One region of the Vibrio sp. QJM3NY_15 genome, then DNA from elsewhere that is predicted to be linked to it. Evidence: predicted binding sites of a transcription regulator. Region 1 holds the regulator's gene; each other region holds the start of a gene.
The links. Region 1 encodes PurR, which represses purine synthesis genes. Its sites were predicted from a motif close to TNANGNAAACGTTTNCNTNA; they were not measured.
Positions count from the first base shown of each region.

Region 2: the regulator PurR is predicted to act here: its motif matches at 3,186-3,205, upstream of purM (phosphoribosylformylglycinamidine cyclo-ligase).
Region 3: the regulator PurR is predicted to act here: its motif matches at 2,220-2,239, upstream of purT (formate-dependent phosphoribosylglycinamide formyltransferase).

Region 1 is NZ_CM173517.1:2,409,544-2,417,963, reverse strand. It holds gene glgC (glucose-1-phosphate adenylyltransferase) at 1-18, shown strand, start outside; gene glgA (glycogen synthase GlgA) at 8-1,462, shown strand; gene AC3CKG_RS10760 (alpha/beta fold hydrolase) at 1,748-2,545, shown strand; gene AC3CKG_RS10755 (putative signal transducing protein) at 2,661-2,978, opposite strand; gene AC3CKG_RS10750 (TVP38/TMEM64 family protein) at 3,042-3,722, opposite strand; gene AC3CKG_RS10745 (DUF3316 domain-containing protein) at 4,102-4,461, shown strand; gene AC3CKG_RS10740 (TfoX/Sxy family DNA transformation protein) at 4,566-5,156, opposite strand; cyclic di-GMP riboswitch class I at 5,284-5,369, opposite strand; gene purR (HTH-type transcriptional repressor PurR) at 5,540-6,544, opposite strand; gene torD (molecular chaperone TorD) at 6,862-7,509, opposite strand; gene torR (two-component system response regulator TorR) at 7,798-8,420, shown strand, end outside.
Region 2 is NZ_CM173517.1:2,783,475-2,791,894, forward strand. It holds gene AC3CKG_RS12365 (DUF2066 domain-containing protein) at 1-796, opposite strand, end outside; gene AC3CKG_RS12370 (uracil-xanthine permease family protein) at 1,075-2,313, shown strand; gene upp (uracil phosphoribosyltransferase) at 2,473-3,099, opposite strand; gene purM (phosphoribosylformylglycinamidine cyclo-ligase) at 3,269-4,309, shown strand; gene purN (phosphoribosylglycinamide formyltransferase) at 4,591-5,277, shown strand; gene AC3CKG_RS12390 (class II glutamine amidotransferase) at 5,378-6,223, opposite strand; gene lpcA (D-sedoheptulose 7-phosphate isomerase) at 6,289-6,864, opposite strand; gene fadE (acyl-CoA dehydrogenase FadE) at 7,192-8,420, shown strand, end outside.
Region 3 is NZ_CM173517.1:1,533,220-1,541,639, reverse strand. It holds gene AC3CKG_RS06895 (CidA/LrgA family protein) at 1-206, shown strand, start outside; gene AC3CKG_RS06890 (LrgB family protein) at 209-886, shown strand; gene cdd (cytidine deaminase) at 1,250-2,137, shown strand; gene purT (formate-dependent phosphoribosylglycinamide formyltransferase) at 2,305-3,480, shown strand; gene AC3CKG_RS06875 (thiopurine S-methyltransferase) at 3,571-4,224, opposite strand; gene AC3CKG_RS06870 (RelA/SpoT domain-containing protein) at 4,557-5,333, shown strand; gene AC3CKG_RS06865 (c-type cytochrome) at 5,446-5,883, opposite strand; gene AC3CKG_RS06860 (cytochrome C) at 5,880-6,368, opposite strand; gene AC3CKG_RS06855 (sulfite oxidase) at 6,368-7,594, opposite strand; gene AC3CKG_RS06850 (c-type cytochrome) at 7,591-7,896, opposite strand; gene ihfA (integration host factor subunit alpha) at 8,344-8,420, opposite strand, start outside.

The sequences.
Region 1 (8,420 bases):
GCACGAGTTGGTTACTAAGACTCTCTCGGTACTTTTTGTAGCGTCTGAAGTTGAAGGCTTAATTAAAAGTGGTGGCTTGGCTGATGTAGCCAAGGCACTGCCTAAAGCGTTACAAACACTCGAACAAGACGTTCGAGTGACCATCCCCGCTTATCGAAACATCCCAAACATTGATTCAGCAGAAGTCATCTTGGCTACCGAGCTGGATCATTGGCCTCACACCGCTTATCAAGTTAAGAAATTGAGTGTCGAAGGTGTTCAAGTTTTTGGTATTGAATGTGCCAAGTATTTCGATCGCCCTGAAATGTACGCTGAAAATAATCACGCTTATGCCGATAACGGAGAGCGTTTCTCGTTCTTTAGTGCTGCGTGTTTGGATATGCTTCCTAAACTTGGCTTTCAGCCCGATATCGTTCATGCCAATGATTGGCATACGGGTTTTGTTCCCTTCTTGCTTAAGTCTCGTTATCAACAACACGACTTTTTTAAAAATACACGCAGCGTAATCTCGATTCACAATGCGGTTTTTAAAGGCGTGTTTTCTTACGAAGAGTTGCAGTCTTTGCCTGAAATGCACAGCCATAATGTTCCGGAAGCTGCCGTAAGTGATACTCACGTGACGATGCTGAAAGCGGGTGTATTGTGTGCAGATAAAGTGAATGCAGTTAGTCCAACTTATGCACAAGAGCTGAAGACGGAATTAGGTAGCCATGGTATGGCAGCTGAATTCCAACACAGATCTAACGACCTGTTTGGTATTCTGAATGGCTGTGATTACGGTGCCTGGAATCCGGAAACGGATGCTTTCCTGCCTCGCAAATACAAAGCGACCAAACACAGCATGGTTCGCGGAAAATCAGCTTGTAAGCAAAAATTGCAACAAGATGTTGGCCTGCCAGTCACCGATTGTGCGGTTTATGGCATGGTTTGTCGTCTGACTAATCAGAAAGGTGTTCACTATTTATTGCCTGTCATCGAACAGTTCTTGAAGAACGACTTGCAGATTGTGATTGTGGGTACTGGTGATCCGGTTTTAGCGAGTCAGTTGAAAGAGCTATCGGCACTTCATTCAGACAAATTCTCGTTTGTAGAAGCTTACAATAACGAACTTGCTCATTTAGTTGAAGCCGGTTCTGATTTCTTCTTGATGCCTTCTGAATTTGAGCCTTGTGGCTTAAACCAAATCTACAGCATGGCTTACGGTACTTTACCAATTGTTCGATCTGTAGGTGGCTTAAAAGACAGCGTAAATGATTACGATCAGGATCCTGAGATCGCTACTGGGTTTGCTTTTGATGAACCGACACCACAAGCGTTATTGGCTGTGTTACATCGCTCATTACTGCTTTACGCACAAAACCCATCTGAAATTAAGCGTGTTCAGCTTTATGCCATGCAGCAAGATTTTAGTTGGGAAGATGCGGCTAAAGAATATCTTGCGATGTACCATTCGGCACTTTAACTCGCTGAAATAGTTTTAAAATTAAGTTGACAGCTAGTAATCGTTTGTAATGAAAGAAGGCGCTCTGAGACTAGAGTGCCTTTTTGTTTTCTGGTCAGATCACATCACGTTTACGCAGACAAAACTTGCAAACTCATTTTAGTTAGGTAGAAAAGGAGGGTAGGTATTCACATGACTAATAGTAGGTTTGACACTATTATCACTTAATCTGCTCAATAGCGTGATATCCTTAGCCATCGCCTCACCATGAGGCATAGCTCCATTATTATAATTAAAGCGATAGGTATGTCTGAGAGTTTATTATTTCATAAAACATTTACTCACCCTACGAGCGATGAATGGGTTGTGTTTGTGCATGGCGCGGGGGGCAGCTCCTCAATCTGGTTCAAACAGATCAAAGCGTATAAACAACATTTCAACTTGCTTCTCATTGATCTGAGAGGGCACGGTAAGTCAGACAATATACTTAAAGGCCTGATTACGAACCGCTATACGTTCAAATCGGTCACGCTCGATATCCTTAAAGTACTTGATCATCTAAAAATCCGTTCAGCGCATTTCGTTGGTATGTCTCTCGGGACGATTATTGTTCGCAACGTAGCGGAATTAGCTGCAGGGCGTGTGCGTTCAATGGTACTCGGTGGTGCCGTGACTAAGCTTAATACTCGCTCTCAAGTACTAATAAAGCTGGGTAATTTAAGCAAGCACATCATTCCATACATGTGGCTATACAGCCTTTTTGCTTATGTTGTTATGCCGCAGAAAAGCCAAAAAGAATCTCGTCATCTATTTATCCGTGAAGCCAAAAAACTGTGTCAAAAAGAATTTAAACGTTGGTTCATCCTAACCGCTGATGTGAATCCTCTTATGAAGTACTTCAAAGATAGAGAGTTGCCGATCCCGACTCTTTATTTGATGGGAGAACGTGACTACATGTTCATCAAGCCCGTAAAAGAGATGGTTGAAGCGCACGAGTCGAGTGAGTTAGTGGAAATAGCGAATTGCGGACATGTGTGTAATGTTGAAAACCCTGAAGAGTTCAACCAACGTTCTATCGCGTTTATTCAAAAACAAATCCAGTGATTATCTTGGTTCGCTATCAGAACTAATAAATCGAATTAAATAAAAACGGGAAGCTAATATTAGCTTCCCGTTTTTATTTTAAGGGAGGAGTATCGATGGTTTGTTACTTGGACGCTTACTCTGGAGAAGCAGCACCACATTGCCAACAAGAACCGAATTGCGCTTCATTGACTTCATGGCACTCACCGCAACGCCACTCTTCATAGATGATCGAATCTTGCTGTTTTTGGTAGTCATTGACTATCTTACGGGCTTTACTGGCTAATTCTGGCTCATATAACCATACGTAAGGGTCAGTTTCCTCAGTGAATGGGATTTCCCCTTTCAAACCGAACAAGCCCTCACCACGGACTTCACACGCAATATTCTCACTTTCTAACAATCCACAGATGATATGGGCTTCTGTAGGATTCGATGCACTGAAGATTTTCATTGAAATAGAACCTTATTCGGCTTTGGCTTTTAGTCAGCTATATACGTTATTCCGCTATACACGTTAGTCAGCCACAGGTGCTGAGCGAAACTTACTCATCAACCATTTAGCAATAATTGGGAATACCCCCAACAAGGCAAATGACAATAGTACTGAAGGAGATACGATACCCGAAAGTGAATCAATTTCTGCGAGTTGAGTACCAGCATTCAAGAAAACCGCAGTACCTGGCAACATCCCTATTTGGCTTGTGATGTAGTAACGAGTTACCGACATTGGGGTTAACCCCATTAACAGGTTGATAAGGAAAAATGGGAAGACAGGAATCAGACGTAGAGAGAATAAGTAAAATGCCCCGTCTTTTTCAACGCCCTTGTTAATGGTTGCTAACTTGTCACCAAACTTAGTTTGGATCCAGTCACGTAACAGGTAACGGCTACTTAAGAAGGCGAGGGTTGCACCAATAGCACTTGCAAAAGATACCAGCAGTAAACTGTTCCAGAAACCAAACAAGGCAGCGCCTAACAGCGTAACAACCGCAGCGCCTGGAATTGAGAAAGCCGTAATCATGACATAGGCGACGAAGTAAATCGCAGCAGCAGCAATAAAATTGCTCTCGATGTAGTCATTCAAAACAGCTTGTTGAGCTTTCGCATTCTCAAGTGTTAGGTATTGGCCGAAATTGACGCCTAACAGGATGATGGTTACGACCAATACGATACCCAATATCATTTTATTACTCATTGATACTTCCTCTAATTTTTCAATGCATACAATTAGTATAGATAGACAGGCAAAGCATAGATTAACTTTCAACAGATATAAAAAAACTGTCAGTTTGCTTTTGATTGCTGACCATTTTTATAAATACATCTGACTACTTCACCTTGAATGGGCCGATGACAGATAGGTTCGACGTTAAACACATGTTAGATCTGATGTGTTTTTCTTTCTAAGGTAGGAGGTTGTTTTGCTTGAACAAATTCTATTTAATAAATTTTAAGGCTATAAAAAGTGACAGGAATTTGAAATACATTTGGTCTTGGTACGTTCTATATACGTAACAATCGAGACGTAAAGGTTGTTCCGATAATGATTCAGGCATAAAACTAAGGAGTTAGCTATGAAATTTTTATCATTGATTACTGTTATTGCGACTGCAGGTCTTATCTCTTTTCAAGCAACAGGTGCTGGTGTTTACCACCGGGTTGCCGCTGAGTCAAAAATATTCAAAGGTGAAACAGTATCTACTGAAAACCAAGCCTATGAAGACGGAAAGAAAATATGGCAAGATTTGAATACTAAAGAATCTTTTGAGCTTAGTCGCATTCTTCCTCAAGCTTCTGAAAAGGTAGACGTGAGATCTTTTGAAATCAAGAATGGTTCTATTAAAGTCAAAGAGATTATGGATTCTTCAGGAACCATCAATTTTGTACCCATGGTAAAAGTTGATTACAAATATTATTACCGTCCATCTTTTTAGCCAGTCCAGTGCTAGCTCTCTAGCTTAAAGGAGAGCTACTTTTTTTGTATAAAAAAAGCCGCAAGAATGCGGCTTAGTTATGTAGATAGTTTGAACTGACAATATTAATTGACGCGACTGATAAGCTCTTCACGACGTTGCTGCGGTATAACAGACCAATGAGTACCATTGATCGCACCTTCTAGCGCCCAAAGCAGCTCAATGCTGACAGAGGAAGCATGTGATTCCTTGATGGCGTTAAATGCGTTTACAGAGCCAGATTCATATAAACATTCTACAGAATCGATCCCGGCCTTTTTTAACATACGCTCGGTAGCGAGTCGAAGGTTAGGGAGGTCCTTTAATCGAGTTGGCTTAGCAGAAGATTGCTCAGCTTTCTCTTCTTTAGCAAACCCCAAAGACGTCGTAGCAAGCTGCAAGATTTTTTCTTGGTCTTGCCACAAGCCTTCCGGCAATGCGAAATACTTTGTGACGACAGGGAAACCACGTTTTTTGTAGACGTATGGTCGAAACCCTTGTTGCTCGAATTGCTTTGTTGTGTCTTTGTCCGCTCTTATGTGCAACTGGTCGTTAACAACCAGAGCAAACATCGTGTCATCAGCAAAAAGCCCGAATCCACCAAACATTGAGCGTGACTTTATTTTTCCTAGGGGCTCAAATAATTTCATTGAGTCCTTTAGTATCGGTTTATCCATGTTATCTATCTCGGTGTATTTGAACTACGCCACCAAATAAGCAGGTCCGAGAGATTAGCAAAATGTTGCAATTAAATTGTCAATAAGCCGTAAATTACTAAATTGTTAGTAATTACCGCATTTTGCCATCGGTAACCCCGCTACCATACCAACGAGTGGTTTAGGCCGGAAGCTTTGCGTCTCACTCTTTCGAGTGGTTTGCCCTGTGCGTGACTGACTGAATAGAATAAAGTTTTTGTTGAATGAGGCTCACACCTGATATTTCAAAATGTGATATTGCTTCAATTAATGATCTTGGTGTTATGCAACTGGGTTTATTTTATCTGCTTATAAAAAAAGCGCACTCAAAGGTGCGCTTAATGAAATTAAACTCGATTTATCAATTAATTTAACGTTTTAACCGTGCTTCGCTCAACAATTTCTGGGTGCATTTCGAAGACACGTTTTTCATGATCTTTATCTTTAATGCGTTCCAACAAAATTTCGAATGCATTTTTACCAACACGACGCTTAGGTTGGTGAACCGTCGTCAATGGTGGAGAGAAGTATTCCGCAAGTTCAATGTTGTCGTAACCGATAACCGAAATATCTTCAGGAATACGAATACCTTGCTGCTGCAGGCGACTCATTAGGCCAAGTGCCATTGTGTCGTTAAAACAGAACACTGCGGTAGGGCGATCTTCCATCTGAGCAATTTTATCAGCCGCAAGTACAGCGGTATCACACTCAAAGTTACCTTCAATGATGAGCTTTTCGTCGGTTGCCACCTTCGCTTCATTGAGTGCGCGTTTGTAACCCGCGATGCGTTCTACACATGCTGCTTTGTCTAAGTGGCCACTTAAACAAGCAATCTTTGTGTGACCACGTTCTAGCAAGTACTTGGTTGCTAGATAGCCGCCTTCTTCAGAGTTGTCGATGATCTTATCAGCCTGAGAGGTTTCTGGGCCCCAATCCATGACAACTTTTGGGATATCAGCATGGCGATCTAACATGCCACGAAGTTCTTCTGTTAAGTCAGAACACATAACCAAGATGCCATCTACACGTTTTTCTGCAAGCATTCGAATGTAGTCACGTTGCTTCTCATAGATACCACCCGTGTTACACAGAATCAAAGTGTAACCTTGACGGTAGCAGTAGCTTTCAACACCATCGATTACTTCAGAGAAGAAGAGGTTTGTTGATTGAGTCACTAGCATGCCGATAGTGCGTGTTGAATTGCATTTCAAGCTACGCGCTACAGCACTTGGTGCGTAGTTTAACTCGTCTACGGCTTTATTTACTTTCTCTTGAGTCGCTTCTGCAACAAAACGTGTTTTGTTGATTACGTGAGAAACGGTGGTAGTTGATACGCCTGCTAAGCGAGCGACATCTTTTATAGTGGCCATGGTTTTATCCTATTAGAAGCTACTTTCCCAAAGTACGGAATAAAGTAGCCGTTAAGCTACCTAACTAAGAGCTTAAATTTGTAGGGCTCTTTGGGGTACTAAAGTGCTAAAAAACAAAAAACCGCTATTGAGCGGCTTGTCTTAACACCGAAATGCTCTGAACTTAAATAAGCATAGCATTTCGTGAATGTTTCATATTTTATCGTTTGCGGTCACAATTTTAGACTGACTAGAAATTACTCGCAATAAAATTCACCCAGAAATCTGGGTGAATTGTCACATTCTATTGAATTTGTTTACTTAATCATCAGCGAATCTTATTCACCCGCTAAATACTGAGTGTCCAGATTACAGAAGGCCACGAGAAGAGTTGCCACAGATGCATAGAAACCGAATGAATCGATCTCACAACATTTAACGTTGAACTTTGGTACCCAAGTAAGGACTTGATGTTCAATAAATTGCTGTTGAACAGTGAACGATTTTTCTAATTCTTCTTCAAGCTCAGTGTCATTTGAACGGATGATGAGATTGCCAAGGAAATCAAGTTCGATAGCAATGTGGTCTGCTGGCTCTTTCAGATCTTGGTTAACTACCAAGTTGTGCTTAGCCATGATCTCTTCCATGTCTTTAGCTGGCTTGTCGTTTAATAGACCCGTTTCGCCGATATACATTGAAGCGTAAGGTAGAGCACCATGTTTATCTGTCTTTAAAAATAGATCGCAAAAGTCAGCAGACAGCTCTAGTTGGGCATCTTCACGTGTTTGTAGACGGTTCAATGCGTCTACCAGTTTATCAATCGCAGGCTTGAGTGTTTCGTTTTCGCCTAAACCAGTCAGGAAAGAACGGATCTCAACAGAGTGGTAGTGGTCGAGTTCTTCTTGTGTGAGCTCTTTAGCGAACAAGCTTGATAGCCACCAATAGATTTCAGCTCTTTGTTCGTTGAATGCTTTCGTATCTTTCATTTCATAGATCCTGATTTAGTCTTGTGATGTTTATATACCCAAGCATCGCGAAGTCATTTGGGTATAAGCACACCAAGGCTCAATAACAAGGTTATTTGCTAAACGCAAAGTGACTCGTTAGTCGTAATGCCTATATTGAATTGCGATGGACGATAAATAGCAAGGTTTTAGATTGTCTTGTATCAAAAAATATTCATGTTTCTCGCTTTTATCTGCTGTACCACTAGAATTGTTACTAGTTATGAATAGAATGGTTACTGAAACTATTAAATAAGAAAAGTGGTGTAGATGAGCTATCACGTATTAGTCGTAGAAGATGATGTGGTAACCCGAAGTAAGCTGGTTGGATATTTCCAGAACGAAGGTTACACAGTGAGCGAAGCGGAAAGCGGCGCTCAGATGAGAAACGTGTTGGAAGAAAACAACGTTGATCTCATTATGCTAGACATCAACTTACCAGGCGAAGATGGATTGATGCTAACTCGCGAATTACGCAGTCAATCGGACATTGGGATTATTTTAGTTACTGGACGCACGGATAGCATCGACAAAATTGTAGGCCTAGAAATGGGCGCAGACGATTATGTTACTAAACCCTTCGAACTTCGCGAGTTATTAGTTCGAGTTAAAAACTTACTTTGGCGTATTGCTGCGGCTCGCAAAACCGCGGTTGGTACGGCAGTTGAAGCTGAAGACGAATCTGTGGTTCGTTTTGGTGAGTGGACGTTTGATATCCCTCGTCGTGCTTTAAGTAAAAACGGTGAGCCAGTTAAGCTGACTAAAGCAGAATATGAGCTGCTCGTTGCGCTTTCGTCTTACCCTAACCAAGTGTTAAGTCGTGAACGTATTTTGAACATGATCAGCCACCGAGTGGATGCTCCAAACGATCGAACCATCGACGTGTTAATCCG
Region 2 (8,420 bases), 370 kb from region 1:
TTAAGATTGATTCCGAAGATTCACTCGCAACCGTTACTGCACTCTTACTCGCGTAGTAGTTACTGATTTGGTCAACAAGCTTCTTAGAAGTCGTCGCGCTGTTGCCCGATACTGAACCACTCACTGGCGATTTTGGTGCGCTCGTCAGTTGGTTTGGTTTTTGGTCATACAGAGTCCAGCGTAAACCAGAAGATTGAGCTTTAATCACCAAAACAGCATCAACTGGGTAACGCTGACTCGCTTTACTGATTGGCGTAACAAAGCTACCCCAAAGATCAGAGGTCGCAATACCGGTAATATCGTCAAAATCACCGACTGGTAAAGTCAGGGGTAAACCGCGCTCTTTTGCGTTAGCTTGTAAACCCGCAGCCAATTGTGAATTGGAGTGTTCCCACACAATATTTTTGTCGTAGTTCTGTTCTTCCACCAGCCAAACAAGGATATTTGAACGAGTGTCAGGCCAGTACGGCAACTGTGCTTGCGTCAATAGAGAACGGATTTGAGCACCGTTAAAACGCATACGCAACGTTGATTGGTCATTGCTCTCGCCAAAACTCATTTGAGACATGTACTGCGAACTCTTACGCATCGCCTTTTGAATCGTCTCATTCGAAGCGACATCGGTTTGGCCAGTCGCACGTATTAATACCTGCTCCATACCTGTATTTCTAGCCACTTGTTCTGGCTGTTTGTTTTCAGCGTTAATCGCAACTTCAGCACTAAAAATATCTACTTGAGTTAAGGCATAACTCGGAGAGGCTAATAGTCCAATCAACAACAATGCTATGTAGCGCATACTGATCCTAATATTCAAATCTTGTGCCTAGATGATAAGCAACTATGGATTGAGGGGCAAGGTCGATAGCGCCCACTGTGTTTAATAACCTTAAAATATCACCTGGCCATGATAAATCGCTCACTTATGAACTGAGTTTTTCGGGCGACGATGGATATAAAACATCACTAAGATAAATAAATTTGATCTATTTGGTGTGGCAATCGATTGCTAAGTGATAGAATCCCGCGAATTTTATTTTTCACTTTTCATATAACGACCATTTTTAAGGACATAACATGAAAAATGCTCTGCAAGGTGCGCAAATGCTGTTTGTAGCGTTTGGTGCGCTTGTACTGGTGCCGCTACTAACAGGACTTGATCCCAACGTTGCACTCTTTGGCGCTGGTATCGGTACCCTTTTATTCCAACTTATTACACGCCGTTCAGTGCCAATCTTCCTAGCATCTTCTTTTGCATTCATCGCCCCTATCATGTTTGGTATTCAAACTTGGGGCGTAGGTGCAACCATGGGTGGCCTAATGGCAGCCGGTGTTGTGTATGTATTAATGGGTGCCTTAATTAAGGTACGTGGTGTAGCCTTCATCCACAAACTGCTTCCACCCGTCGTGGTTGGCCCTGTAATCATGGTGATCGGTTTAGGTCTTGCGCCTGTTGCGGTAAACATGGCACTAGGTAAAACAGGCGATGGTGCAGTTCAGCTTATCGATGCAGACGCAGCATTGTGGATTTCATCTATTTCATTGCTAGTGACGATTGTCATCAGTGTATTCTCAAAAGGCTTCCTTAAGCTACTGCCTATCTTTGGTGGCATTGTCGCGGGTTACATCACAAGCTTAGTATACGGCGTCGTTGATTTTACCCCTGTCGCTCAAGCTGCTTGGTTAGCTCTACCTAACTTCACAGCGCCAGAATTCAACATCAACGCTATCTTCTTTATGGTGTTTGTTGCAATTGCACCTGCCGTTGAGCACGTTGGTGACATGCTTGCTATCTCTAACGTAACCGGCAAAGATTACCTTAAGAAACCAGGTCTACACCGCACTATTACAGGTGACGGTGTGGCAACTATTGCAGCTTCTATGCTGGGCGCGCCACCAAACACAACCTACAGTGAAGTAACAGGTGCGGTAATGCTGACGAAAGCATTTAACCCAGTGATAATGACTTGGGCAGCAGTAACAGCGATTGTTCTAGCATTGGTTGGTAAGTTAGGTGCTCTACTTCAAACGATTCCAGTTCCTGTAATGGGCGGCATCATGATTCTACTGTTTGGTTCAATCGCAACAGTAGGCCTGAACACCCTAATTCAGAGCAAAGTTGACCTACACAAATCACGTAACCTTGTGATTGTCGGTATTACTCTAGTATTCGGTATTGGCGGCATGGCATTTGGCATCGGTGACTTTAGCCTACAAGGCGTAAGCTTATGCGGTATCGTGGCGATTCTACTGAACCTAGTCCTTCCTGAAGAGCTAGGTGACAACACCGTAGTAGACAAAGCGCAAATCGACTAACTGTACATCAACTAACGGGTTGGCTTGTGATCCTCATTAAAGGGCATCACAAGCTAACAAGATCAAAAAAGGGAGAGCATCGAATGCTCTCCCTTTTTATTAATACGGCTAATTCAGCGAGTTAAGAAACGGTTTAGCGTAACTTAAACTGAAACCGAATTACTTAGTACCGAAGATCTTATCACCAGCATCGCCAAGACCAGGTACAATGTAGCCCTTGTCGTTTAGCTTCTCATCGATTGCAGCAGTGTAAAGCTCAACGTCTGGGTGTGCTTTTTCTAGAGCTGCGATACCTTCAGGAGCCGCTACAAGCACAAGAATCTTAAAGTGCTTACAACCTTTCTCTTTCATCAGGTCGATCGTTGCGATCATAGAACCACCTGTCGCAAGCATTGGATCTACTACTAAAGCAATACGCTCGTCGATGTTAGATGCAAGCTTGTTGAAGTATGGTACTGGCTCAAGCGTTTCTTCGTCACGGTAGATACCAACAACGCTGATACGTGCACTTGGGATGTGCTCAAGAACGCCGTCCATCATGCCTAGACCAGCACGTAGGATTGGCACTACAGTTACTTTTTTACCTTTAATTTGGTCAACTTCAACTGGACCGTTCCAACCATTAATAGTTACACGCTCAGTTTCAAAGTCTGATGTCGCTTCGTATGTTAGAAGGCTACCCACTTCTGTCGCTAGCTCACGAAAACGCTTAGTGCTAATCTCACCTTCACGCATCAGGCCAATTTTATGTTTTACTAGCGGGTGTTTCACTTCAACAACTTTCATTTCCAACTCCGGCAATATTTAAACAAACCTGTAGATTATACACGAACTCTAAGGTTATTTCAGAATCTTTATTCTAATAAAAAAAACCGCGCAAACGTTTGCTCTTGGTAATCAAGCCCTGTTAGAATAGCGCCGTTTTCACATCCAACTTAAGTTCGAGGACTATCCCGTGAGTGGTAATACTTCTTCTCTAAGCTACAAAGACGCTGGTGTTGATATCGACGCAGGTAATGCACTAGTAGACCGTATTAAAGGTGCTGTTAAACGCACTCGTCGCCCTGAAGTAATGGGCGGTATTGGTGGCTTTGGCGCCCTATGTGAACTTCCAACGAAATACAAAGAGCCAGTGCTTGTTTCAGGTACTGATGGTGTTGGTACTAAACTTCGCCTTGCTTTGGATCTGAAAAAACACGACACCATTGGTATCGACCTAGTGGCAATGTGTGTGAACGACCTAATCGTTCAAGGTGGTGAGCCGCTATTCTTCCTAGACTACTACGCAACAGGTAAGCTAGATGTAGATACAGCAGCAGACGTTGTTTCTGGTATTGCTGAAGGCTGTGTTCAAGCTGGTTGTGCGCTAATCGGTGGTGAAACTGCTGAAATGCCGGGCATGTACGAAGGCGACGACTACGATGTAGCTGGCTTCTGTGTTGGTGTTGTAGAAAAAGCTGACATCATTGACGGTACTAAAGTAGCAGCAGGCGACGCACTTATCGCTGTTGGCTCAAGTGGTCCACACTCAAACGGTTACTCTTTAATTCGTAAAGTTCTAGAAGTTTCTGGTGCTGATAAGAGTGAAGAGCTAGAAGGTCGCACTATCGGTGAACACCTACTAGAACCGACTAAGATTTACATCAAATCAGCACTTAAAATGATCGCAGAGCATGACATTCATGCTATCTCGCACATCACGGGTGGTGGTTTCTGGGAAAACATCCCACGCGTACTTCCTGAAGGTACTAAAGCAGTCATTGATGGCAAGAGCTGGGAATGGCCTGCTATCTTCAACTGGCTACAAGAGAAAGGTAACGTGGAGACATTTGAAATGTACCGCACTTTCAACTGTGGTGTAGGCCTAGTTGTTGCTCTACCTAAAGATCAAGCAGACGCTGCTGTTGAACTACTGAAAGCAGAAGGCGAAAACGCTTGGGTTATCGGTGAGATCGCAAACGCTGAAGCAGGCGAAGAGCAAGTTGAAATCAAATAAGTGACACGTTCGCTTACTTAGTTAATCAATGAGGACCTATGGTCCTCATTTTGCTATTTAGCCCGCAGAAAACCTTAGTTTATGTAGGTAATATAAATACCAATCGTAGTAAATAACTGGTCATCCTAGCTTGTTAAAATGCTCGATCACCTCGTTAGAAATTTTGATTGTAGGATAACTACTTATCGAAAATCTCTGCCTTGTTCTCAAGCCTTTTTCCTACGCTATTTATGATCACTTACTTACTGTGATTGGTATAAACTTCCCCGTTAACCAATCGCATGACCCACTCTATGAAGAACAGCCATTCTATGAATAACAGTCACTCTAAGAAAAACATCGTCGTTTTAGTCTCAGGAAGCGGAAGTAACTTGCAGGCAATTTTGGATGCCTGTGAGAGCCACACGATTGACGCCTCTGTTAAGGCCGTTTTCTCAAACAAAGCAGAGGCTTTTGGTCTAGAGAGAGCAAAGTCAGCAGGTGTTGACGCTCATTCGGTGAATCCAAAAGAATTTAATTCGCGTGAAGAATTTGATCATGAATTGATGGTTCAGATCGATGCTTACCAACCCGACCTGATTGTACTCGCTGGCTATATGCGCATTTTGAGTTCAGAGTTTGTTCGTCATTATGCGGGTAAAATGGTCAATATCCACCCTTCTCTGTTACCTAAGTATCCGGGGCTGCACACCCACCAGCGTGCTATTGATGCTCAGGACAAAGAGCATGGCACCAGCGTCCACTTTGTTACCGAAGAGCTCGACGGTGGCCCTGTTATCTTACAAGCTAAGGTACCTGTATTTGAAGGTGATGATGCCGACATGCTAGCGAGCCGAGTACTCACCCAAGAGCATTGCATTTATCCTCTGGTCTGCAAGTGGTTCGCGGAAGATCGTTTATCTATGGTAAACGGACAAGCTATCTTAGACGGCAAGGCATTGGGCAAGCACGGTTACGCAGAAGAGTAATTCGTTAAAACTAAACCAAATAAAAAGGCCGCTTACTGATTCATTAGTTCAGTAAGCGGCCTTTCTTTTATGCGTTTCAAAATAATACTATTCGGAATACTTAGCTCAATGGCTCTGTCGGTGCTTGGCTTGCAACCTTTTTAGGTGCATAAGCAACATCTTCCAACGCTTTATGGTTATTGCCGATCAGCTCACCAAAATGAAACAGTGCGTATTCGCCTGGCTTCATTCTAAACCACTCTTCATTGCATGTTAGAGGCTGCGTTGCGACGACCGTAACCACATCATTTGGCGTGGTCTCTTCTTGAAAGTTTATCTCAACATCTTCGTCAATCAGGCTCGCATTACCAAAAGGTGCACGTCTTGTTATCCAGTACAAGTGATTCGTACAATAGGTCATGACGTACTCACCATCACTGAGTAGCATGTTAAAGACACCTTTCTCACGCAACTGGTCACAACATTCCGCGACAAAGCGAAACATGCCTTCCATGTCTTGTGGTGGTTCAGGGAAACGATCTTCTAGTTGTTTCACTAACCAACAAAAAGAAAGTTCACTGTCCGTCTCGCCGACAGGTCTGAAACGACCACTAACCAGATCATCGTAATCCGTTAATTGGCCATTATGAGCGAAGGTCCAGTATCGTCCCCATAGCTCACGGGTAAATGGGTGAGTATTTTCTAGATTAACGCCACCACGATTGGCTTGACGGATATGACTGACAACAGCTTGGCTTTTAATTGGGTAGTTTTGAACTAACTCAGCAATCTTTGATTCACAGCTAGGGTTAGGATCTTTGAACGTTCGAAAGCCCTTCCCTTCATAAAAGGTGATACCCCAACCATCACGATGTGGTCCGGTATTACCTCCACGCTGCATCAGGCCGGTGAAACTAAAACAAATATCAGTTGGCACATTCGCGCTCATACCGAGCAATTCACACATGGTTTAATCTACTCCCTTTTAAAACCAATGGAGCCTAAGCTGGGCTCCAAATGTCTGTAAAACTATTATTCCATTTCTTTTTCGACAAGCTGAATCACAATATGAATGATCTTAATGTGAATCTCTTGGATGCGGTCAGCGTAACCAAAATGCGGAACTCGGATTTCGATATCAGCACAACCTGCCATTTTACCGCCATCTTTACCCGTCAATGCAATCGTCTTCATGCCTTTAGCTTGAGCAGCTTCAATCGCTTTCAAAATGTTGGCAGAGTTACCTGAAGTCGACAAACCAAACAACACATCGCCTTTACGACCCACGGCTTCTACATAACGAGAAAAGACATGGTCGTAACCAAAATCGTTACTTACACAAGACAGGTGGCTAGGATCTGAAATCGCAATACCAGCGTAGCCTGGGCGATTTTCACGGTAACGGCCAGTTAGCTCTTCCGCGAAGTGCATCGCATCACAGTGTGAACCACCGTTACCACAAGAAAGCACTTTGCCTTCTTGTTTAAATGAGTCAGCAATCAATTTTGCCGCAGCTTCGATCTGAGCGATATTATGATCATCACTCAAAAACTTGTTAAGAACGTCAGCAGCTTCGTTCAATTCACTTTTGATTAGGTCTTGGTACATAAGGCTTATCTCTTATATTTTTTTACGCAACTTAAAGTACGTGAAATGAGAGCTGAGGGTTTTTCCCTCTTTATCACTGAGTTTACCCACAAACATGAAATAGTGTCGATACTTAAGCCAAAAGATTGCCACCTTAATTAATATCTCACTGAAGAACCGTCCAATTATTCACCACCAACCTCTCACAATTAGAATTTTAACTCTATTAAGATCACTTTTTACCCAATTTAGAGTTTTACAAATATTTAATATTTTGTTTACACTTAACTGGTTAGACCTCTTACCTAAAATCATAACGATAAGTGATCTCTGAAAAGGAAATCGATCATGAACATATTGCTCTCCCTACTTGCCATGACAACCATCTTTGGTGTCTGCCTTTACCATAGAGTTAGTCTGGTACGTGCTTTAATCGTATTAACCGGTTCAATGGTTGTACTGACATTGTTTGGCGGCTTAGCTGTCACTGGCTGGCTTTGTTACCTCTTGGCCGTTGCAATGCTTGCTGTACCTGCAATTCGTCAAACCATCATCAGCCAAAAAGCACTTTCTTTGTTTAAGAAAGTACTCCCTGCAATGTCACAGACAGAAAAAGAAGCATTGGAAGCGGGTACCGTATGGTGGGAAGCTGAGCTGTTCAAAGGCAAACCAGAATGGAAGAAACTTCAGGACATTGCTGACCCTAAACTTTCTGAAGCTGAACAAGCCTTTTTAGACGGACCTGTAAATCAGGTTTGTGAAATGGTGAACGATTACCAGGTGACGCATGAGTTAGCGGATCTTCCACCAGAAGTATGGCAATTCCTAAAAGACCACAAGTTCTTTGCCATGATCATCAAAAAGAAATACGGCGGTTTAGAATTCTCAGCTTACGCCCAGTCTTTGGTTCTACAGAAGCTAACGGGTGTTTCGAGCGTATTATCATCGACAGTTGGCGTACCTAACTCACTAGGCCCTGGTGAGCTATTACAGCACTACGGCACTGAAGATCAAAGAAACCATTACCTGCCACGCCTAGCTGAAGGTAAAGAGATCCCTTGTTTCGCACTGACCAGTCCAGAAGCAGGCTCAGACGCAGGCTCTATACCGGATTACGGTGTGGTATGTAAGGGCGAATGGGAAGGTGAAGAAGTCTTGGGCATGCGCCTAACTTGGAACAAGCGTTACATCACCCTAGCGCCTGTCGCGACTGTTTTGGGATTAGCGTTTAAACTGCGTGACCCGGATGGCCTGCTTGGTGATCAAAAAGATCTTGGTATCACCTGTGCGCTTATCCCAACTGATTTAAAAGGTGTTGAGATTGGCAATCGCCATTTCCCACTCAATGTTCCATTCCAAAACGGTCCAACTCAGGGCGACGACATCTTCGTACCAATCGATTTCATTATTGGTGGCCAGAAAATGGCAGGCCAAGGCTGGCGTATGCTGGTTGAATGTTTGTCGGTTGGTCGTGGTATCACGCTGCCTTCAAACTCAACAGGTGGCATCAAGTCAGCAGCACTGGCAACAGGCGCTTACGCTCGCATTCGTCGTCAGTTCAAACAACCAATTGGCCG
Region 3 (8,420 bases), 880 kb from region 1:
CTTCACATTGGGTACAGCCCGGTGCCAGTCTGATTATTCGTTTGATGATCTTATTGTTCGTCCCAATCAGTGTTGGATTAATGGATCACTTCGACATGCTTATCGCCAATGCTTTGCCAATCATGGCAAGTGCAGTTGGTGGAACGCTGATCGTATTGGTGTCTCTATCATGGTTCTTAGACCGCTTGCTTTCGAGAGGTAAATAATCATGTGGATTCTACTCACTATTGTAGTGTTCCTGTTTGCTCGCTGGGTAAGCCAGAAAGTGAACTCACCGCTGTGCAACCCTTTACTGATCAGCATTGGCATCATTATTCCTATTCTGTTGTTCTTCAAGGTCCCTTTCGAGACCTACTACGCAGACAACACTTGGATTACTTACATGCTTCAGCCTGCGGTTGTGGCGCTTGCTTATCCGCTATATGAACAGTTACCTCAAATTCGAGCGAACTGGCGCATCATCACCTTTGCTTGCACGCTGGGCAGTGTGATGTCGATGACAACAACTGCATTGATTGCGGTCGCCTTTAAAGCAGATCTGAGCCTAATTGCCAGCCTGCTGGGTAAATCGGTCACTACACCTATCGCAATGGAAGTCTCGAGCCATTTAGGTGGTGAAGCGGCTATTGCTGCGATTCTGGTTTTGATTGTTGGTCTGTTTGGGGCAATTTTTGCTTACCCAATCTATAACCTGATTGGTATTAAGAGCCCAATCGCCAGAGGGTTAACCATGGGGACGGTATCTCACGCATTAGGCACTGCGACATGTGCTGAAAAGAATCAAGAAGATGCCGCATTCAGTTCGTTGGCATTGGTTCTTTGTGGGGTTATCACCTCAATCATTGCACCAAGTATATTTTCACTCGTGGTTTGGTTCTATTCTTAACCACTTTGATTACAGTTTGTACTTATAAGCGCTCTAATAGATGAGTTGGTAAATAACTAAACTCACTGGTTCGCGACTTTTAAGCGTTACAGATATAAATAAGCCCAAGCACAACCTGATTATTTCAGTGATAGCTTGGGCTTTTTTCTCTCATTTATTCATCAATACGTGACAAACCAAACTCAATTTCAAGCAATAAGTGCGATATCAATGGTAGTTTTTGTCGTTGCAATCGATTTCATCTGTGACCTCACTCTAATTATGCAAACCAATGTAACAACAACAATGCAATGGTGATCACCATCACAGAAAGATTCTGAGTATTGCATAGAATTAAAGCCTAAGGTCAATTAAGGATTCAACATGAACAGTCGTATTACCCTGGCGCTGGAAAGTGCTCCAACATCAATGAAAGCGCTTTTGAGTGACATCGTATTAGCAGACAACTTTGACGCCACTATCTCTAAAGAGCAGTTTCAATGCTTGTTGGATGCAAGCGGCCTTTCTGATAAAGAAGCTCGCCTAGCTTTACTGCCAATCGCAGCAGCATACTCTTATGCGCCGCTTTCTGAATTCTATGTTGGTGCTATCGTGCGTGGCCTATCTGGTCGCTTGTACTTCGGTGCAAATTTGGAAATTGCCGGTGCACAACTTGGTCAAACGGTTCATGCTGAACAATCAGCCATCAGCCATGCATGGATGAAGGGTGAAGAAGGCCTTTCTGATATCACGATCAACTTCAGCCCTTGTGGTCACTGTCGCCAATTCATGAACGAACTGACGACGGCAAAAGAACTTAAAGTTCAATTACCACAGCGTGATGAAATGTCACTGCAAGAATACCTACCTGACTCTTTCGGCCCTGCTGATTTGGGTATTACTACTGGCCTAATGACTAAGCTGGATCACCAGTACACGTCAGAAGAAACTAGCCCTGTTGTGGTAAGCGCACTAGCAGCATTAAACCGTAGCCATGCGCCATATACTAAAAATCTAAGCGGCGTTTCACTACAGCTAACAACTGGCGAAATCTTTACGGGTGCATACGCAGAAAATGCAGCATTCAACCCTAGCCTACCGCCACTACAAGTCGCACTTGTGCAACTGAAATTGGCTGGCTTCGATTTCGAACAGATTGAAAACGCAGCCTTGGTTGAAATCGCGGATGGCAGCATTAGCCACTTAGCGGATACTCAATCGACGTTGGAAGCGATTAACCCCGACATTCCAGTGACTTACTTAGCAATTTAAGTACATGTAGTTAACAATATTTTAAATAAGCAGCCCTATTTTACAGGGCTGCTTTTTTTATGCTTCTAATTCACGCCACAAGTCACGCAAACGTTTGCTTTTATTCTTCAAATAAGTATGATCACCCCGTTTTCAATCAATCGTTCAAAAGATCGGAAGGAATTTCTATGTTTGGTACCGCTACTCGTGAAAATGCTACTCGTGTACTTCTATTAGGTTCAGGTGAACTGGGTAAAGAAGTTGCTATTGAGTGCCAACGTTTAGGTTTAGAAGTTATTGCATGTGACCGCTATGCAGACGCACCAGCGATGCAAGTCGCACATCGTAGCCATGTACTAGACATGTTAGATGGTGATGCACTTCAAGCTATCATCGAACGAGAAAAACCTGATTACGTGGTTCCTGAAATCGAAGCTATTGCCACCAGCAAGTTAGTTGAGCTAGAAGCACAAGGTTTGAATGTCGTTCCAACTGCGAATGCAACCAAGCTAACCATGAACCGCGAAGGTATCCGTCGTCTAGCGGCAGAAGAGTTGAAACTGAGCACGTCCCCTTACCGCTTCGCAGACACCTTCGAAGATTTCTCATCCGCTGTTGAATTCGTAGGTATGCCTTGTGTTGTGAAACCAGTAATGAGTTCATCAGGTAAAGGTCAAAGTGTTATCAAAACACAAGAAGACATCCAAAAATCTTGGGACTACGCACAAGAAGGTGGTCGTACTGGCGCGGGCCGTGTGATCGTTGAAGGCTTCATCGACTTTGATTACGAAATCACACTACTTACCGTTCGTGCAGTCGACGGCGTTCATTTCTGTGCACCAATCGGTCACCGCCAAGAAGACGGTGATTACCGTGAATCATGGCAACCACAAGTCATGTCAGACAACGCACTTAAAGCGGCGCAATACACGGCTGAACAAGTGGTTAACGCACTAGGTGGTCACGGTATCTTCGGTGTTGAGTTGTTCGTTAAAGGCGATCACGTAATCTTCAATGAAGTCTCCCCTCGCCCACACGATACAGGCTTGGTTACTTTGATGTCTCAAGACTCGTCGGAATTCGCACTGCACGTTCGCGCCTTTACGGGTATGCCGATCAAATCAATCACGCAATACGGCCCATGCGCATCAGCGGTTATCTTAGGCCAAGGCACATCGACAAACATCCGTTTTGAAGGCCTTGCAGAAGCGCTAGATGCACCACAAACACAAGTTCGTCTGTTTGGTAAGCCTGACATTGATGGTCGCCGTCGTCTTGGTGTAGCGCTTACTCGCCGCAACAGCACAGAAACAGCAATAGAAGACGCCATTGAAAGCGCTGCAAAAGTAAAAGTGATTTACTAACCAGCTATTCAATTCTGAACAATAAAAAAGACGGGCTATCGAGCCCGTCTTTTTGTTCGTTTTGGCTGTTGGCTTAAAAGCAAACTCAGCTTAAGCGTCAGACTCAATCAAATACACTTCTTCACTGAATCGCGACAAGCCTTTCTTCGCAATCTTAGGGTGTTCATCGTCTGCAATATCTTGATTCAACAAAGTGATCTTATAACCTGCAAATAACTGATCGATCTCTAGCTTAGGCACGCTAAACGGAGGCCCTGCCATTTCGCTTTGATCATAGTCCAATGTCACTAATAAAATCTTGCCGCCTGGCTTTAACAGTTGCTTCAAACGTTCCACATATTGCACGCGAATTTCAGAAGGCAAAGCCACCAAAGAAGCACGATCATAAATGATGTCAACTGGCTGAATGGGCGCAGTGAAGTAGTCACCGGTGTAAACACTCAGCTCATCGAATTGATAAAGCTCATGTTGGCCACTGATTTGAGTCACTGTCGGCGTGTAAAGGTGCTCAGAGAAAAATGCGCGAACCGCAATCTGGCTTAACTCAACACCTTGAACCTCTTCATGCTTGGTCGCTAACCAAATCAAATCTTCACTCTTACCACACAGAGGCACGAAGACACTCTTGTCGTAACTAGGGTTGGTCTTTTGCCAAAACTCGATAAGAAGTGGATTTACATCTTCAAGGTGGAAACCAATTTGATTGGCTGCCCATTTATTGTGCCAAAATTCAGGATTATTCATCTTTCGTTCATGTTAAACAGTCATAATGCAAGGGTACAGTATAGAGAAGTAAGAGCAACCTTCGCTTGATTCAAACTTGAAAACGACGCGAGTTAACAAAGAAGATTGCCGAGGTTCAAAGTTCTCAAAATTTGGGAACAAACGCTTAAATGATTTGTCTATATCTTCACATTTTAAAGCAATATTAAACGTTAGAGTTGGTTTCGGTCTTAACTAACCCCATCTAATATATAGCGAGATTGGTTAGTGTAGTTAAGCTGTTTTTACTCTTATGCGTTACTGGTTACCCCTTTTGATTACCCGTTTTTGTAACCTTGTATTTTGGAGTTTGAATGAGTGTATTTCTCCGTACGACGGCCCTAATGCTTCTAGTATTGAGCCGAGCGCCTGCATTCGCAGCAGCACCTGTTTCAACGAGTTCAACTGATCAATCGCGCACTCCTGCGCAAAACCAAGTTTCATCAAACGTATTCCGCCACAGCCTTAGCGGCTTATACGGCATCAAAGCATTCGACTCACGTCCGACTCAGCCTTATACCGACTTCGATATTCTGTACAGCAAAGCTCATCAAGCTCAGGCTGAACTAGAAACCATCTGTAAAAGTACCGCCCTACTGACTAACTCAGACGCCCTATTTGCTGGCGTTAAATCTCAAGCACGAGCAGAAGAGAAAATTGACCTTGAGTTAGATGGCGATGTATCAAGAATTACCGACTTAGCCCGTGCAACCATCATCGCTAACGATGTTGAAAGCTTGGTTGAAGTTTACGAAGCACTAAGCCGCGAAGCGGATGTGGTAAAAGTAAAAAACAAATTCAAATCACCGGCTGATTCTGGCTACCGTGATTTGAACCTTTTGGTTCGTTTACCTAAAACCAATGTTATTGCCGAAGTTCAGCTTCACTTGAGAGCTATCGCTGATGTGAAAAGTGGTCCTGAACACGAGCTTTACGAAATCATCCAAGGCATTGAGCGTCACGCGATTGCAGAAAAACGTCCGATTAACGATATCGAAGCGGCACAAATCAACAGCCTAAGACGCCAATCTCTAGAGCTTTACCAACAAGCATGGCAGCCTTACATTACAACGCACATTAAAGCGGCATAACGCAAACCGCATAATATCGATAGACACCAAAAGGGCTGCACTCGCAGCCCTTTTTAATTCTTGTTTGATAAGCAAATCGTTCACTTGTCTGGCACAACCTCTCCGTTCCAAACTATTGGTGATAATACTCTTTAGAGCGGTTATACAAATCCAAGGGTTTTAACGTGCTGTAAAATGCAGCCGCGTCTTGTAAGTCTCTATCTGACAAAGATTTCACTACCGACTGCATGTATAAGTCTTGGCGTTCATCGCTTTTAAAATCACGTAATTGCTTAAGGATGTAACTCGCCTTTTGTCCCTTTATGTTTGGGTAAGATTGCACAAAAGGAATGATCTTATCGCCATGGCACTGGCTACAAAGGTTCTGAGCTAGTTTCTCGCCCGCAACCAAACTTGGTATATAAATCTCTTCGTCTTCGACCTTCACTTCCATTTTGTGCGCTATCTTAGTGTGGGATTCAGAATGTTCATCAGAGCATGCAGAAAGCAACATAACGGCAATCGCAGGCGCCAGAAATATAGACACGAACGTCATTGAATTTGTCGTCATTTATGCGCTCCCGGCATTGGTGGCATCAAGGCACTATCAATAGGCTTACGACGATACTTGTTCATGTCGATGCCTTTGTCTTGGTAGTAAGTGCTCAGGTAATCCAGTACTGGATCCCACGTATCAGACAAGTCCCACAAGCCTTGAGTATCAACCATCCATTGAATCGTCTCTCGCCACTGCTCTCTAGTGCCGCTGTTTTGAGCCACGATTAGGCTGGTGTGACACGCATTACACTGGCCATTCACCACTTCCCAGCCTGGAGCCATAATTAGGCCAGATGTCTTGTCTACACCGTAATACTCTTTTGGATTTTCTGGAATCTCATCGGCATGTGCGAGCATCGAGGTTAACAGGCTACAGACCAATGCCGCTCTCACTATGCCTTTCCGGTAAGAACGCTTGCTTACGCCTGTAAACCGAGCGTGAACAGAGTTGGCGTGCGTAGGATTATCATAAAGAGGCTTATCGTTAATTTGCTTCATCACGACACTCGGACTGCAATACGGTGACAACCATTGAACAAATAGCCTTTCGGATTCCATTGCGGTTGCACAACGGGCTGGCTGTCGCCTTCGCTGTCCGTCGCTTTTGCCCAAATCTCGTAATAGCCCGTCATTGGAAGGTCTAAATCGGCCTCCCATTGCTGCCATGCGCCTTTATTGACGGGTCTATTAAGCTTCGCATCGTGCCAAGTGGTACCGTAGTCGTAACTCACTTGCAGCTTCTCAACGGTTCTTAGCCCTGCCCAAGCATGACCGCTGACCGTGACTTTTTTACCAAGCGAAAACTCAGTTCCGCTCTTTGGTGAAGTAATTAACGATTTGACGATCATCTCTTCAATGATTCGGAAGTCTTTGTTATCGACTTTCTCGCCTGGTGCTATCGGATGTTTTGGCACTTGATAAGCAGGTGCAGCCATCTTGTGGCCATCATGAATTTTATTACGAATACTAATGCCTGTGGTGCACTTCTGAGAAACCGAGGCTGGACGCCCACCAAACACAGTTCGAAGTGGGAAGCCATGAAGGTATGGGATAGGCTCTCCATTCATTTCCCATGCAATCAATGCGTTATCATTCATTGCAGCCGCAATAGGTACACCGCGAGAGATGGCCTCGCCTTTACCACTTAAGTGTTTATCAAAGCCGTGATTTCCTACGTAAACCGCATCGTCTTTAATGCCACAATCTTTAAGAACATCACTGAGCAAGACACCAGTCCATTGCGAACAATAAACGCCTGCGTTACTCCATTGGTTCCCCTTGGTACTTGGATAGAAGTTATTGCGACTGTTACCACCACACTCCAACACCAAGCTCTGAGTATGATGTTTAAACTTGGATTTAAGCTCTGCAAGCGTGTAAGTTTTACTTTCTTTCACTGACTCGCCTTTCACTTCAAAAGTCCAAGTCTCAGGATCCATTTCTGCAAAATCTGGCATCAAGCCATTCCATCGAACAAAAGGGACATCTGCAGGTGTGACTGCTGGAGCAAGCATACTTTCTGGTGGGTAGGCATTCAGAGGATTGGTATTCAAAACAGTGTAGTAATCAGGAAGATCTTCGGCTTTTGCCCACGTTAACGCGTTGATATCGAGTGCTGCCAAATCTTCAGGTCGATTAGCCGCAAATACCCAAGAAACCGGCAATGCGGAAACGGCAGTAGCGGAAAGCGCAGCTTTAAGAAATTGTCTTCTGTCTAAACTCATTGAGGTGACCCTTTTTGATTCAGTGTGTAAAAGTAGTTGGCTAGTTTCTCGATATCATCTTCAGACAAAAGTTGAGCTACTTTAGACATGGTTTTGTCTTTGCGTTTACCACTCTTAAAGTTCGACAACTGTTCTGTAAGGTAAACCTTGTTTTGCCATTTCAAATTGGGAATCGAAGGATATGATGTATCTTCGCCGCTACCGTGACAGGCAACACACATATTCGCTATTTGCTGATACTCCGCTGCTGTGACTGCCACAGGCATAAGGAGCAATATCAAAGCTAGAAAGGCTTGTCGCAAAGTTTATCCTTAGTATTTGAACGGTTAAATAGGTTAAGTGATTGTTAATGTCGCGCATTAAATCAAATTGATTTGTTTATTTAAATTCAAACATATTTAACCTTCGTTTATTAAAACTAAACGATCACCGGCACGGCTATGAGTGAGGCAACAAAGACACCGCTAGTGTGAGATTTAATGAAAGAAGTACGGCTTAGAAAAAGGTATGTAACGCAGAAATGATGAGGGTTAACCTGAAAAGGGTTCAGACAGAAAAGCAAAGTTTAAGAGATGAAGTTCAGGGAGCGAACAAGATGTATCGAAACGAGAGGATCTAATAGACTTAAGATACGCGCATAGGAAACGGTATTGTTGTTGTACCAAAAAGATGTTTGAAGTGAGACGATTACTGTAGGTTAAAATGAGTCAGATACAAAAAGACCACGCTAGGCGTGGTCTATTGCTTGGCTACTTCTCGATTTTAATATTCTCGACACGGGCCTTTAGTTTTTGTCCCGGTCTAAAAGTAACAACACGTCGAGCAG